DNA from 2 places in the Brevibacillus sp. FIR094 genome. Region 1 is predicted to be linked to the other one. Evidence: riboswitches for the same ligand, from Rfam matches in the RefSeq annotation. Region 1 holds a riboswitch; the other holds the start of a gene.

Region 1 (8,217 bases):
AGCTGAATTGCCTTTGGACTTGTATATCGGAGAGGCAAGAGTTGTAGAGCTTACTGGACGTTCCAGCATTGGCCCAGAAGATTTTGCCCAGGTAGATCTGGAGGGGGTGGAACGCTTGCTGCTCAAAACATTATCTTGGAGTGACCCCAATCAGTTTCCGTCAACGATCTGTCATCTGCGAGCGGACTTGCCAGTATTTCTCGCCCAAAAAGGTATTCGGCTGATTGGAGTGGATGTCCCATCTGTCGATCCGTTGGACAGCAAGGAACTGGCTGCTCATCATGGGCTTCACCAGCATGACATTCATATTTTGGAGGGGCTTCTGCTCGATCATGTGGAACCAGGTGATTACGAACTGATCGCACTGCCGCTGCTTTTGATGGAAGCAGATGGAAGTCCAGTACGTGCTATTTTGCGTCGTTCGTGAGGCTGCGTATTGATAAAGCTGTGATTTTCTCGAATAATAACAGTGTAACTACAAAAACCATCATCACGGCGTACGTATGAAGGGAATGAAAAAGTAGATGGAAGCGATGACCTTTGTCCTTTTTGGTGCAACAGGAGATTTAGCAAAACGCAAAATTTTCCCCGCGCTTTTTAACTTATATGTAGATCAAAAGTTGCCTGCCGCCTTTTCGATTATTGGTGTAGGGAGAAGGGCCTGGTCTGATGACCAATTTCAGGAATCTGTTCGCCAGTCTGTCCATGAGTTTTCCCGTCGAGCTGAGATTGATTCCCACGAGCTAGACGCTTTCTTGTCTGCTTGTCGCTATGCGGAAGTAGATGTCATGGAACCGCGTGCTTATGTAACGCTACATGATCTGGTCCTGCAAAGAGAGCGAGAGCTACAGATCCCGCAAAACCGGATGTTTTACTTGTCAGTAGCCCCGCAATTTTTCGAGGGAATTGCAACCAATGTCAAGGCCAGCGGACTAGGCTCAACGACAGGCTGGAAGCGTCTGATCATTGAAAAGCCATTTGGACATGATTTGCAATCTGCCGAAGAATTGAATGAAAAGCTGGGGAAAGCATTTTTGGAAGAAGAAATATATCGCATTGACCATTACTTGGGAAAACCGATGGTTCAAAACCTCGAGGCTCTCGAATTTGCGAATCCGGTCTTTCAGGCTCTCTGGAACAATCAGTACATCGCCAATGTGCAAATTACGGCGAATGAAACGGTTGGCGTCGAGGATCGGGCTGGATATTACGAGCCAGCCGGAGCACTGCGTGACATGCTCCAAAATCACATGCTGCAAATGCTCATGATCATCGCCATGCAACTTCCAAAGCGAATCACGTCCGCCCATATCCGCGAAGAAAAGCGCAAGGTAATGGCCGCCGTGCGTCCGATGAAGAAAGATGAAGTCCGCACCCATGTTATTCGTGGTCAGTATAGCGCAGGACATATTCAAGGAACGCCTGTGGCTGGCTACAGGGACGAGCCTGGTGTCGATCCAGTTTCGATGACAGAAACGTATATTGCCACTCGTGTCTGGATTGATGACCCGTTTTGGCAAGGAGTACCTTTTTATATTCGCACGGGAAAAAGACTGCAAGAGAAATCAACCAGGATCGTCATTGAGTTCAAAAATCCGCACGAAAAGCTTTATCAGGAGCAAAATGAAACGACATCGCCTAATTTGTTGATCATCAGCGTGAATCCAAACGAAGGTATTGCCTTGCAGGTAAATAGTAAGAATCCGACAAATAGCGGTAAGATTGAGCCGGTGACGGTAGATTTCAGTGCGGGGACGAAAGACGTGCCAGAAGCGTACGAGCTACTCTTGTTCGATGCACTCCGAGGGGATTCTACCTACTTTGCGCATTGGGATGAGGTTCGGCTGTCGTGGGAATGGGTGACACCGATTTTGGAAGCCTTCGCTGAAAATTTGGTGCCGCTCTTTACGTACGAAGCTGGCTCATTCGGACCGAAGGCCGCAGAGCAATTGCTTGATGCGGACGGATTTGTGTGGTGGTTGGATAAGGGCGAAGAACGAGTGCCGGTCACTGCAACAAGATAGACCAAAAGAAAAGGGAGCGGATGAGATGCGATTTGGCGTAATCGGAACGAACTGGATCACCGAGGAATTTATCCAGGCTGGTCAAGAAGTAGAAGGATTTTCTCTTCAGGCTGTTTATTCACGTACCATCGAACGCGCCAAGGAATTCGCTGACAAGTACCATGCTCCATTCGCCTATAACAGCCTAGAAGAAATGACTGCAAGCAAAAATATGGACGCGGTCTATATTGCGAGCCCCAATTCCTGCCACGCGGAACAAGCGATCCAGTGCATGGACGCGGGGCTACACGTATTGTGTGAAAAGCCACTGGCTTCCAATGCGATTGAGGTAGAAGAAATGATCGAAGCAGCGAAAAGAAATAACGTTTTACTCATGGAGGCTGTCAAATCTACACTGTTACCCAATTTTTTTGCGATACAAGACAACCTGCACAAGCTGGGAAAGGTACGACGTTTTATTGCTAGCAATTGCCAATATTCTTCGCGCTATGACGCCTATCGCGAAGGGAAGGTTTTACGTGCTTTTGATCCCGCTTTTTCAAACGGAGCCTTGATGGATATCGGTATCTATTGCCTTTATCCGTTACTCATTCTTTTTGGCAGACCAGACGACATCAAAGCAGAAGGAATTGTGCTTGATTCTGGAGTAGACGGAGAAGGTAGCATTCTTTTGAAGTATCGAGAGATGGATGCAATCATTAGCTTTTCGAAAATTACGACCTCCTATCAGCCAGCAGAAATCCAAGGGGAGGACGCCACAATGGTGATCGATCGAATCAACCATCTCAAAGAAGTGGACATTCGTTACAGAGACGGACGAATTGAGCAAGTGACAAGACCGCAGACCCCGAAGACCATGCATTATGAAATTAGGGAGTTCCTACACTTGGCAAGAATAGGGGCTAGACAATCTACAACGAATTCGCATGATGTCTCCAAAACGACCATGCAGGTCATGGATGAAGTAAGAAGACAGATGGGAATCGTTTTTCCTGCGGATCATAAAAAACGGTAAGTAAAGGGGAGGGCGTTTAGGATGAAAATGTATGATGTAACCGCCACCGTGTACGAAGGAATGACGGTGTATAAAAACAAGCCGGAAAAGCAGCCGAAAATACGTACCGCTACCAATGGCTATGTAACCGAATCGAGAATCGACATGGACCTACATTCTGGTACCCATGTGGATGCTCCCCTGCACATGGTAAATGCCGGCGATACATTTGAGAGTATTTCATTGGAGAAGCTAGTGGGCAGTTGCAAGGTTCTCGATCTCACAGCGGTAGAGGACAGGATCACTCGCTCCGATTTGGAGGGCTTCGATCTTGCGCGAGGCGATTTTGTCTTGTTTAAAACGAAAAATTCTTTTGAAGAGGCGTTCTCTTTTGAATTCATCTTTCTTTCAGAGGAAGGTGCAGAATATGTAAGCGAGCTGGGTGTGCGAGGTATTGGTACCGATGCACTTGGGATCGAACGCAGTCAGGAAGGGCACCCCACCCATAAAAAGCTGTTTGCAGCGGGAGTCATTGTCGTGGAAGGCTTGCGCCTAGCAGAGGTCCCGCCAGGCGAGTATTTTCTGGTAGCTGCACCACTTAAGCTGATCGGCACGGATGCAGCCCCAGCAAGGGTCCTATTGTTTGAAGGCTTACATAGCGTATGATGGTGAAGGTCACCCGCCTGTGAAGATCTGGCGGGTGTGTTCGTATTGGGCTTGTTTTAAGCGGCAGGTAAAGTGAATAACGAGGAGTGGGAAATACATGCTCAGACGACCAGAGCGCGATGAATACGCTGCATATTTTGAGTATTATATTGGACTTCTACCAGAGGGGGATCTGCAAACGATCCTCACGCAACAAGGAGAGAGGCAAGTCGCGCTATTTTCGTCCCTTGCGCCTGAGCAAATTGATTATCGGTATGCACCAGGCAAATGGACAGTAAAAGAGGTTTTGGGTCATCTTGTCGATACAGAACGCATCATGAGCTATCGCTTATTGAGAATCGCGAGAGGAGATCAGACACCCCTCGTCGGTTTTGATGAGAATGCTTTTGTCGAACACGGGTGTTTTCAGCTACGAGACCTCTCTGATTTATTGGAAGAGTATAAGGCTGTACGTGCTTCAACCATCGCGCAAGCCGGAGGAATCTCTCCAGAAGCGTGGTTGCGTACAGGAACTGCCAACGGAAACAAGCTATCTGCAAGGACGTTGGCTTATGTGATTGCAGGACATGAAGGTCACCACAGCACCATTTTGAAAGAGCGGTATTTGGGGTAAGTTCGCAAAATAAGGAAGAATAAGGTAAAATCTAGGGAGAACAATTTCATAGGTGGAAACAGGTTCCTTAGGGCGTAACCAATTCGCGACAAGGATAATAGGGAAGCTCGGTGCAAATCCGACACGGTCCCGCCACTGTAAAAGGGGAGTCAGCGTCCAACAAGCCACTGGTCTATCAAAATAGACGGGGAAGGCGACGCTAGACGATGAACCCATAGTCAGGAGACCTGCCTGTTTCGACAACACTGATAGACCTACGGGAGATAGGGAGGTGTTAGAGATGGCTTGCGAAAAACAGCGCGTGGACAAGTACGTCCCTCTTTTTCTGGCATTTTCTAACGATCGTCACGGTCGAGCGGAAAATGCTCTTTTTATTTTGGGCAGGATAAAAGAAGAGGAGGGCGTGCGATGATTCAACTTTTCATTTGCCAATATTGCGGATATGTCGAGGAAAAAGAGCTGCCTGAGGAAGGCCGGGAGGGCGTGTTTCATTGCGCTTGCTGCAGTATGGAAGAGGTAGAAAGCCTGTTCACCCACAACTGAAAGTCGTGTCAAATCAGCTTGCAATCAGAAAAGAAAGAATTTTGTTGACGCTTGCCTTGGAATTTCTTAGAATAAAGCTCAACAGCATAAACAGTTCTTATCCAGAGAGGTGGAGGGTCTGGCCCTATGAAGCCCGGCAACCGTTGCATATTGCGACAAGGTGCCAATTCCTGCGAGACGTTTCGTCTCGAAAGATAAGAAGCGGGTTACTCCATTAGTAGATGAACCTTCTTCTTAGCGAAGAAGGTTTTTTTCAATTTCATATTTTCTTTATCCAGAGAGGTGGAGGGACTGGCCCGATGAAGCCCGGCAACCGTCACGCATATTTTGTGACAAGGTGCCAATTCCTGCAGGACATATACGTCCTGGGAGATAAGGAGGGGGAGCATTAGCTGCTAACAAGCCTTCTTCTTATCGAAGATGGCTTTTCTTTTTATCTAAAATTCAGGGTATGGGGTGGTCAGGATGAGTGCAGAAGTGGTACGTGTGGGATTACTGGGATTGGGAACAGTGGGTGGAGGCGTAATCAAAACGATCCGTTCGCAACAGGAGAAGCTTTCTTCTCGACTGGGAAAACGAATTGAGATCGTCAAGGCTTTGGTGCGTGACTCGGAAAAAGAGCGGGCGGTTCATGTTGACCCGGCTTTACTGACAACTGACTTTGAGGATGTATTGAGAAGCGATGTGGATATCGTGGTGGAGGTCATGGGCGGTGTAGAACCTACCTATGACTACGTTCGTGCTTTGATCGAAAAGGGCTGCCATGTAGTAACGGCCAACAAAGAGCTCCTGGCGAAAAAAGGAACCGAGCTAGTCGATTTGGCAAATCAGCATCAAGTGCATCTGGCCTATGAAGCGAGTGTGGCAGGGGGCATCCCGATCTTGAGCGTACTCCGGCAGTTCCTTCGCACGAACGATATCCAAGGCGTTCGCGGTATTCTCAACGGAACAACGAACTTCATTTTGACGAAAATGGAGGCAGAACAGCTCTCTTATCAGGAGGTTCTCAAGCAAGCGCAGGAGTTGGGCTATGCCGAAGCAGACCCTCGTTCGGATGTAGAAGGCTTTGACGCTATGTACAAGTTGTACATCCTGGCACAGCTTGTTTACGGAGAATCGCTACCGCTAGCGGATGTTGTTCGTAAAGGAATTTCAGATTTGTCAGCGGGTCACATTCGGATTGCGAGCGAGCTGGGGTACCGGATCAAGCTGATCGCGCAGGCCTATCAAGCTGAACAAGGCATTCGCCTATCTGTTGAACCAACCATGCTTCCGCTGAGCCACCCGTTGGCGCAAATCCACGACGCGTTTAATGCGGTGCAGCTATCCGGCAACATTGTGGGAGACTTGTTGTTTACAGGAAGAGGGGCAGGCGAGCTACCTACAGCAAGTGCAGTCGTGGAGGATTTGGCCTATTTATTGACACAGCCATTCACACCGCATCCTACTTGGAAAGAAAAAACGGCTGACAAAGCTGGAGTCACCTTGGACTCAGAAGAACGCGTCTTGTGTTATCTAGAAGGCTCATGTCATACTGCCACGCCAGATCTTGTCTTGCATTTCCTCGAGCAGGCAGGCGTGAACGTGCATAAACTAAAAGTCCAATTCGACTTGGGGGGCGTCTTGCGCGCAGGTTTGATCGTGACAGGAATCAGTGAAGAGCACGAGTCCCTGTTGAAAAATGATTTTGGCTTAGAAGTGCGCCGCTTCCCTATTATCGAATCTGCATAAGTAATAGGAATAACAAGAAGAAAAGCCGTATTTCTAGTTACCTGGAAACACGGCTTCTTTTGTCAGGGGGCAGTCTCCACCGCTTTTGCACGCGGCTGTATACGCCCGTCACTTTGTATGTCGACACTCTCGGAAATAGATTCAATACGTTTTAGCAGGGCAGCGCCGTTGCTTTCATTCATGGGTACAGCTTGTCCCAATTCTGCGTGAAACGGAAGCATCGTCAACTCACAATCGCCGCTTTTCGTACAGTTTGCTTGCAGGACCATCGTTTCCCAAGTCTTGGGTTCGCTTGACCGTGTGAAAATGAAATTGCCCAGACTGTACGCAATCCATTTGTCGTTGTATCGTTCAAAGCCTTGAAGAACGTGGGGATGACCGCCGACAATCAAATCTGCACCAGCATCGATGTAGGCACGAGACAACTCTTTTTGATGATCGACAGGATAATCGGAGCGTTCCTTGCCCCAGTGTGCAATTACCACGACGAGATCTGCTTGGTTGTTCGCATCTTGGATCGCTTTCACTGCTAGCGTAGGATCATAGGAAGCGGCCATACCTGGCTGAGAATCCCCTGCAAACCAGCTTGTTTCGGGAATGACCCTGCTGAAGCCGAGAATTGCGATCTTGATGCCGTTCTTTTCAATGAATACAGGTGAATAGGCACGGTTGGCATTCTTTCCGGCGCCGACGTATTCAATCCGGTTCTTGTCCAAAGCGTCAAAGGTATCGAGCAATCCCGGAACTCCTTGATCCATGGAGTGATTATTGGCGAGATTCACTACATCAATTCCTGCGTTTTTCATGGCAGGAACAGCAAGTGGGGACGACTTGTAGACATACTCTTTGTTCTGTGCAGCAACACCTGTGGTGGTGATCGGCGTCTCCAAATTGGCAATCGTGATATCATCTTGCAAAAAGAGCGAGCTTACATGCTTGTATGGGTAGTCATAGCTGTTGTTTGCAAGTAAGGTTTTCTCTACATTCCCTGACATCATGATGTCACCGACAAAGGTGAGCTGTACAGAGGTCTTTTGGTTCACAGTATCGTCAGGAGCAGGCTGCTCGTTTGGGGTGGCATGTTCTCCATCCATGGCAGTTTGGAATAGGTAGTAGGTTCCGACGACGAAGATGGCCAACACGCTAAATAGGAGCGTGTTCTTTCCAACCCGTACCCATTTTCTGCGTGAATGCTTGCGCCGAGATTTTACCCGGCTTGATCTGGTATCGTTCATTTTTCCCCCTTGTATTTCTATCCTTACATAAATGAATTTTGATATCCTATAAGTAATACGAAAAGAGGCGAAAAAAGGTGCGATTAACTTTTGATCATTTGGTTCATTTTGTGCAGCGAACTCCACAGGAAGCATCGGAACAATTTTGCCAAGCGGGTTTTCATGCGGTAGCTGGAGGACGTCATGCGTCTTGGGGGACATGGAATAGCCTTAGTTATTTCGGACTTTCTTATGTTGAATTTTTGGCGGTTGAACACGAGGAGCTTGCTCGACAATCAGATAATCCGCTCGTACGTCAATGCATCGAGGATAAAGCAAAGGGAGAAGGATTTGGTCAGATTGCGCTTCGGACCAATGAGATGGATGCGTGGGCAGAGCGCTTGCGAAGCCAAGGTTTGCAGGTTACTGGAC
Region 2 (8,217 bases), on a different contig from region 1:
AAGATTTATCCGGATGTGCTGTCATACCGGAACCGTGATGAGCAATGGCTTGTGCACGAATTGAAGAAAAAGGGGATCGCGTCCGAACAAGTCTTTCTCGCAACGATCAATCGCAAAAATGAATTGCAGTTCTCCTTGAAAAACGAAAAAGAACCACAAGTACCTCCGTTGCATCATTAGCTATCGAAATGGAAAAAGGCACAGTCCCTCTGCAAAAACTGCAAGAAGTTACTGTGCCTTATACGGGAGCATAATGGTGAACTTGGTTCCTACTCGTGGTTTGCTTGATACATTGACAGTTCCGCCAATCGCATGAATGACATGATAGGAATACGTCAATCCAAGACCGGTTCCAGTTGTTTTCGTAGAAAAATAAATCGTTCCGAGACGGCTGATCTGTCCTGCATCCATGCCGACACCGTTATCTTTGATGACCAACAGTGCTTTGTTTCGCTCGATGAGCAAGTCCAGGGAGACTTTTCCGTCCGAAATATCCGAGCATGCCTCGATGGCATTTTTGATGAAATTCACCAACACTTGCTTGAACTCGTCTGGATTGGCCTTGATCGTCACAGGTCTCTCAAAGTCTTGCAGCGTAAGCTCCACGTTATGCATATTAGCAAAGGGGAGCATCACTTCGCGGATGGCATGCAGATGCTCGCTAACATTAATGATTTCATGCCGTTCCTTGAGCGGCTTGGAAATCGCAAGGTATTCGGTCAAAATGGCTTCTGTCCGTTGGACTTCGTCGAGACTGATGCGTATGTATTGATCGGTTTTTACCAAATTCTCCGGGGATTCCTGTATTAATTTCAAGAAGCCTTTGACAGCTGTCAGCGGATTGCGAACCTCGTGTGCGAGCGATGCAGCAACATGGCTCATCGTCTGGATTTTTTCGTTTTGCGCGTGGCGAATAAACAGCTCCTTATCCGAAACGCATTTGCTGAAAAGCGACATTAATAACCAGAGGCCGAAAAAGTTCTGAATAGGAATCACTATGGTGTAGTAAACGAGGTGTTGAGTTACATACGTGGGAAAAAAGTAATAAGTAGTCCCTAAAGCAACCGTAGAAAAAATCGCACTCGTCATAAAAAGATACAGTGTTTTTCGATAACTGGCTTTGTAGTGTCGATATAAAAAGAGTGACAAGACAAAATTGACTGTAAGGATCAGCAGCGCAACCCATGTTCCTTCTCCACCCAAATAGTACCGATAAACCAAGGCTTCAATCAAAAGGAGCAAGGCAATCTCGATTCCGCCATAAACCAGTCCGAAAAGAATGATGACATGTCGGATATCAAAAAACATGCCATTCGTGACACTCGGGGCGAAGGTCATCGCGAGAAACATGCAGGCTGAGCTAATGATGACAATAAAGGAACGGCTGTAGTTCCTCATTTTGTCACGGTAATAGATGTTGAAAAACACAAACGGGATAATGGCGAAAAACCATTGAAGTATAACTTCTTTTAATAGACTCATGTAGCATCCCCATCGCAAATATTTGCTAGGCTTGTATCAATCTACGATAATTCGACAAGACACAACAAAATCCCTCTTGTTGTACACAAGAAACTGGAATATTTATCAAGAAAATTCTTTCGGTAAACCTAGTTGACAGATAGGTAATTGCCAGATTATATTCTGTATATACTTATACAAACGTTTTGAAAATAGAAACTACTCTTATCAAGAGAAGGCTGAGGGAATGGCCCTATGAAGCCCGGCAACCTAGCACGAGAGATTGTGTTCTTTCGAGCCAAGGTGCTAACTCCAACAGGTAGAATACCTGACAGATAAGAGGCGAGAATCTTGTCGATTTTTGTCCTCTTTCTCTGTGAAAGAGGATTTTTTGCATGTATCATCTGTTTTCAAAGAGAAAAAGGGGGAACATTTGCGATGAAAAAGAAACTGGGATTACTGACTTCACTTGTTGTGGCTGCGTCCGTACTCGTTACAGCATGCGGCGGAGGAACAAGCACCGGAACCGGTAGCACGAACAAGCCGGGTGGAGAGAACGCGAAGAGAATCGCATTAATCATGCGTCAAAACGTAGGGACGTTCTCCGCTCAATACATTAATGGCGTGAAGACAGAGGTGGAGAAAAACGGCGGTGAGTTGACCGTATTCAACGCAGATACCGATCTGGCAAAAATGGCGTCCAACCTCGATGCGGCTGTGAACCAAAAGTTTGATGGCATTCTGATCGACCATGGAACGGCAGAAGCGTTGCAGCAGGGCACGCAAAAGGCCGTGGATAAAAAAATCCCGGTCGTCCTGTTTGATACAGACATCAACATTCCGGGTGTGCCAGTTGTGGCGCAGGATGACAACAAGTTGGCAGAGCTGAGCCTAGAGAAGCTGGCGGCAGATACAAATGGCAAAGGCAACATCGTAAAAATTTGGGTAGCTGGCTTTGCGCCTATGGAAAAACGCCAAGTGACGTATGAAGCTTTCCAGAAGAAATACCCGGACTTGAAAGAGATTGCGGCATTCGGTTCTGCTACCAACAATACGGCACTCGATACACAAACGCAGATGGAAGCGATCTTGAAAAAGTATCCCAACAAAGGCGACATCACAGCAGTATGGGCAGCTTGGGATGAATTTGCCAAAGGGGCGACACGTGCTATCCAGCAAGCAGGTCGTACGGAAATCAAAGTATACTCCATCGATTTGAGCGATGAGGATCTGCAAATGATCCAGGCGGAAAACTCTCCGTGGACAGCGACGGCAGCAGTAGACCCATCCAATATCGGACGCATTCATGCCCAAACCGTGTTCCAAAAAATCAAAGGCGAGCAAGTGCCAGACAACGTGAAGCTGAATCCAGTGCTGGTGAAACAGGAAGACCTGCCGAAGGATAAGAAAGTAACGATGGGCGACCTGTCCCAATACGTACAAGATTGGGGCAAGTAAGAACCAAATTGGCTTTTCCCGTTGATCTGTATCCCGTCAACGGGATTTTTCCTTATAGGGGTTGGAATACGCAGGTAAACAGGAGGTGTGAAAAATGTCCACATTGCAGATGAAAGGGATGGCGAAGCAGTTTTCTGGGGTTCCTGCCCTGCGATCCGTCGATTTTGAGGTGCGCGCTGGAGAGGTTCATGCACTCCTCGGTGCCAATGGCGCGGGAAAGAGTACCCTGATGAAAATTCTCACGGGAGCATACCAGGCAGATGGCGGTGCGATCACCATCGATGGACAGGCCGTGTCGATTCAATCTCCGCAGGACGCCAAAGCACAGGGCATTCAATGTGTCTATCAGGAAGTGGACACCGCCTTGATCCCGTATTTGAGCGTTGCCGAAAACATATTGACGGGCCAGCTCGTCCAGGCGAAAACCAAGGGACTGATCAACTGGCAGAGCCTGTACAACGAATCGAAGCAGATTTTACAAAACCTCGGCTTCTCCATTCCAGTGAAGATGCTCGTCGAAGAATGTACGCTGTCGGAAAAACAATTGATTTTGATAGCACGGGCTACCGTTCAAAAGGCGAAGTACGTCATTTTCGATGAACCGACAGCGCCGTTGAGCACGAAGGAGAGCGAGCGGCTGTTTCAAATCATTGCGCAGTTGAAAAAAGCTGGAGTCGGGATCATTTATATCTCCCACAGGTTGCCGGAAATCTTTGAAATCTGTGATCGGATCACCATCATGCGCGATGGACAGCATGTTGTGACCACAGACACGGCGAAGACTAACATGGATGAAGTGATTGCGAACATGCTGGGCAAAAGCTTTGACGAGGAGTTCCCGAAGCTGGAAGTGCCGATTGGCGAAACGATTTTTGAGGCGTCAGGCGTGGCTGGTGGCAAAGTACGCGGAGTCGACCTGGAGGTTCACGAGGGAGAGATTGTGGGTGTCGTTGGTCTGGTTGGGGCAGGGAAGACTGAGCTCGCCCGATTGCTCTTCGGTGCGGATGAGGCAAAAGCCGGTGCCATTCGATTGCACGGAACACGTATCCAACTGCGCTCGCCAAAAGACGCCGTCGATGCAGGAATCGTACTCGTCCCGGAGGAAAGGCGCAAAGAAGGAATTTTCGTAGAAGAGTCCGTGCAGAACAACCTGTCTGTCGCCTCGTTGAAAAAGAAGTCCTGGCTCGGTTTTATCAAAAGAGGGGCGGAAGCGGCTAACGCAAGAGAGCTCGTGCAGCGCCTTGGTGTAAAAACAGCCGATATCAAGCAGCTGGTCGGTTTCCTCAGTGGCGGAAACCAGCAAAAAGTGGCTATCGGCAAATGGCTGGATACAAACGCTCACCTCTTTATGTTTGACGAGCCGACAAAAGGGGTGGATATCGGTGCGAAAAGCGATATTTACCGCGTGATCGGAAATCTTGCCGAGCAGAAAAAGGGTGTCCTGTATTTCTCCTGTGAGTTTCAGGAAGTCATCGGGATCGCAGACCGAATTCTCGTCATGTTCGAGGGCAAGATCGTGAAGGAATTGAGTCGCGAGGAAGCAACACAAGAGCTGATTATGTACTACGCAAGCGGAGGTGAGTAACGTGGCAGATAAAAAGTTTAGCTTATTTGATTTTGTTTACAAATACGGTACGGTTGCAGTTATCGTTATTGTCATGTTGTTATTCAGTTTGACCAACCCGTATTTCTTCACGTACGACAACTTGACGGACATTCTTCGTTCCATCTCGATTGTGACATTTGTCGCGATTGGCGTTACGTTCTCGCTGATTGTCGGAGGCTTTGACTTGTCCGTAGGATCGACGGTTTCATTGACCACAGTCGTTTCTGCTTCGATGATGGTTTGGTACGAACAAGGAGTTTTCACGACACTGGTTGTTCCGATTGTACTTAGCTTGCTCGTCGGGCTGGTCAACGCCTTCCTGGTCGTGAAAATCCGCATCCCTGATTTGCTGGCTACTCTGGCGATGCTTTACATCGTCAACGGCATTCATATGACGTATTCCCAAGGCTACTCGATCTACGCAAACATGCCGATGCAGGACGGCTCACAGGCTCCGGGAAAATTCCAGGAATGGTTCCTCTGGCTGGGCCAAGGAGAAATTCTTTCCGTACCGGTTCCCGTTATCCTGACCTTTTTACTTGTCGCGATCACGCATGTGTACTTGACCTATACGAGACAGGGACGGATGCTGTACATGACAGGCGGCAATTTGGAAGCAGCCCGTCTGTCGGGGATTCCTGTGAATCGCTATCGTACCTTGGCTTATGTGCTCTCCGCTCTTTTTGCAGGCTTGGGCGGGATGCTCTTGGCAGCGCGGATCGGTACCGGGCAGGTGAGTAGTGGTGGCTCCATGCTAATGGATGCAGTAGCGGCTGCTTTCGTAGGCTTCTCCGTATTCGGTGCAGGAAAGCCAAACGTATTCGGTACATTTGTGGGAGCCATCCTGATCGGAGTGCTGCTCAACGGCATGACAATGCTCAATCTACCGTATTACGCTTACGATATTATTAAGGGAGCGGTTTTGGCGCTGGCCCTAGCTGTGACCTATTATCAACTGCGCAGAAAGCGAAACGCTTAGAATCGTAACGTTCTTCTTGCTTTTCTCTCATCAATTTCTCATCTTCCTATTATTCCCTTCTCTTTTTTGAAGCTTAGTATTGGTCTTACTCAAGTGAGACAAATGCAAAAGCAAATTCAAATAAAGAGAAGGGATGTTGTTTTTATGCGTATACTCGTTGTGCCTTCGGGCTTTAAGGAAAGTTTAGATGCCGAGCAAGCAGCGGAGTGCATGAAAGAAGGAATTTTGCGCGTGCTCCCGCTCTCCCAAGTACAGACACTGCCGATGGTAGACGGAGGAGAAGGCTTTACAAAAGCGATTGTGAAAATTGCGAATGGATCGATTATCGATAAGGAAGTAACAGGCCCCGTAGGAGAAAAGGTTCCTTCCCATTTCGGGATATTCGGATCAAAGACAACAGGTCAAACGGCTGTGATTGAGATGGCGGCAGCAGCGGGACTGCGACTGGTTCCAAGAAGCTTGCGTGATCCGCGCAAAACGACGACTCATGGCGTCGGTGAATTGATCAAAGAGGCGCTGGACATGGGGGCAGAACGTATTTTGCTAGGCTGCGGCGATTCCGGTACTTCCGATGGCGGGGCAGGCATGGCGCAAGCACTTGGTGCGAAATTTTTGGATGCAAGCGGTCAAGAAATCCATATTGAAGGCGGAATCTCACTAGCAAAAGTAACGAAAATCGATGTTTCTGGCATAGACAAAAGACTCAAGCAGGTGCAAATCGATGTGGCTTGCAACTGGTTTAACAAGCTGTGTGGGGAAAACGGAGTCGCTCGCGTGTTTGGCCCGCAAAAGGGAGCGACGCCTGAGCAGGTCGTTGAGCTGGAAGAAGCACTCGAACAATTCGCGGCTATCATCGAGCGGGATTTCGGTATCGACGTCAGAGAAATGCCGGGCAGTGGCGCATCGGGGGGCTTGGGAGCTGGACTGCATGCACTGACTGGTGCGAATCTGTATCCACGCTACGACATCATCATGAAGTACATTGATTTGGATCGAATGCTTCAAGAGACAGACCTTGTGTTTACGGCGGAAGGCAGCATTGATTTTCAAACACCGCGAGGAAAAATTCCAGTGGAAGTGGCCAAGCGGGCGAAGAAGCATGCCCTGCCGGTAGTGGCTTTGGTGGGGACTGTTGGCAAAGGTGCCCGACTCAATTATGAGCACGGAATTGATGCGTACACGAGTATTTTGCCGATGCCGTCAACGTTGGAGGAAGCGTTCACGCATGCGCAGAAATGGCTGACTGATTGCTCGGAAAGCTCCATGAGAACCATTATGGTGGGCCTGCAGCTCGCAAATCGTTTAATGGCGAAGGAGCAAGTATCGTGATTGCACAGACTGTTGCTAAGGAAAGACCTGCCTGGGTCCTTCCGATTGTCCTAATTATGTTCGTTGAATTACTGCTCATGCTGCCGTCTTCCCTGACATTTGAAGCCAAATGGAGCTTGTTTTGCTTCTGTGTCGCTGTGATCCTGTGGACGACAACCTCGCTAAACTCCGCCTATGTAGCAATAGGCTCCGTGCTACTCCTCGTCGTAACAGGAACAGCCGACCAGGAAATTTTGTTCGACTCGCTCGCCTCCGATGTTATTTGGTTAATGATTGGCTCGTTCATTCTCGGTGGTGCACTTCAAGTGACAGGCTTGGCAGGCAAACTCACAGATCTGGTCGTGAGCAAGGCAAAGAACGTCAAAAGCTTGTTTTGGCTCTTGACGGTCGTCGTTCAATTTCTCGCTTTCTTTATCCCGTCTACCTCTGGACGCGCAGCGGTGCTACTGCCTGTTTTCCACTCGCTGACCTCAGAAATCGGGAACAAGCAAATCACGAAAGCTATGGCGATCCTGATTCCGACGATTATTTTAGTATCGACGAGCTCCACCATGATCGGAGCGGGCTCCCATTTTATCGCACTCGATATGCTAAAGGAGTTCAATGGGGAAGGGATTAGCTTTGCGGAGTGGTTGTTGTGGGGACTGCCGTTCGGGATAGTGGCCAGCATCGTGACTTGCCGGATTGTTCTGGTTCTGTTTCTCACCAAAGAAGAGATGCAGCGCCCACTCGCGAGTAAAAAGCTCTCCCTCAGCTTGTCCCGCAACGAAAAATATACGGTTGCTGTGATCGGGGCGATGGTCATTTTCTGGCTGACAGAGCGGTTTCACGGAATCGAGATTGCTACCACGACAGTCGTCGGCGCCTTTCTTTTGACACTCCCCAATGTAGGCGTCATGAAATGGAAGGATGGCGTACAGTCTGTCTCGTGGAACCTGATTCTGTTTGTAGGGGCAGCCATTGCACTTGGAAAGTCGTTGTTGGAGAGCGGCGCGGCAGAGTGGATCATGAAGAAGCTGTTCACGATCACCGAGCAACTGGAAGGGGAATCATCGCTTCTGATCATTGTGGTCATTACTTTGCTGACACTGACATCTCATCTCTACATTACATCGCATACAACGAGAGCCGTCATTCTTGTTCCGCCGCTTCTCTACTTTGCGAGCAGCCTTGATTTGAATGAAGTGACCGTGTTGTTCTTAGGAATCGTTGGCATGAACTACTGCCTGACCTTCCCTGTCAGCTCCAAAGCATTGCTCATGTTCCAGGAAAGCGGCAAGGAGACCTTTTTGCCTAAGGATCTGCTGCGATTGAGCTTGTATGCTGGTGCGGCCCACGCGATACTGATGGTCGTCTTTTATTACGCGTACTGGCAGTGGGTGGG

The links. A riboswitch is a leader RNA that binds a small molecule or an ion and turns the genes downstream of it on or off. The one in region 1 is predicted to bind S-adenosylmethionine.
Region 2: another riboswitch for S-adenosylmethionine. It lies ahead of ACQ5DJ_RS00440 (sugar ABC transporter substrate-binding protein); the one in region 1 lies ahead of ACQ5DJ_RS29420 (homoserine dehydrogenase).

What each region holds. Positions count from the first base shown of each region.
Region 1 is NZ_JBEAES010000066.1:796-9,012, reverse strand. Features, by position in the region: gene kynB (arylformamidase) at 1-427, shown strand, start outside; gene zwf (glucose-6-phosphate dehydrogenase) at 525-2,024, shown strand; gene ACQ5DJ_RS29440 (Gfo/Idh/MocA family protein) at 2,050-3,039, shown strand; gene ACQ5DJ_RS29435 (cyclase family protein) at 3,061-3,684, shown strand; gene ACQ5DJ_RS29430 (DinB family protein) at 3,782-4,297, shown strand; cobalamin riboswitch at 4,341-4,546, shown strand; gene ACQ5DJ_RS29425 (hypothetical protein) at 4,706-4,840, shown strand; SAM riboswitch class I at 4,935-5,041, shown strand; SAM riboswitch class I at 5,108-5,219, shown strand; gene ACQ5DJ_RS29420 (homoserine dehydrogenase) at 5,306-6,571, shown strand; gene ACQ5DJ_RS29415 (CapA family protein) at 6,634-7,806, opposite strand; gene ACQ5DJ_RS29410 (VOC family protein) at 7,884-8,217, shown strand, end outside.
Region 2 is NZ_JBEAES010000001.1:81,170-89,386, reverse strand. Features, by position in the region: gene ACQ5DJ_RS00450 (DUF421 domain-containing protein) at 1-180, shown strand, start outside; gene ACQ5DJ_RS00445 (ATP-binding protein) at 229-1,482, opposite strand; SAM riboswitch class I at 1,684-1,803, shown strand; gene ACQ5DJ_RS00440 (sugar ABC transporter substrate-binding protein) at 1,900-2,919, shown strand; gene ACQ5DJ_RS00435 (sugar ABC transporter ATP-binding protein) at 3,014-4,504, shown strand; gene ACQ5DJ_RS00430 (ABC transporter permease) at 4,506-5,504, shown strand; gene ACQ5DJ_RS00425 (glycerate kinase family protein) at 5,649-6,833, shown strand; gene ACQ5DJ_RS00420 (SLC13 family permease) at 6,890-8,217, shown strand, end outside.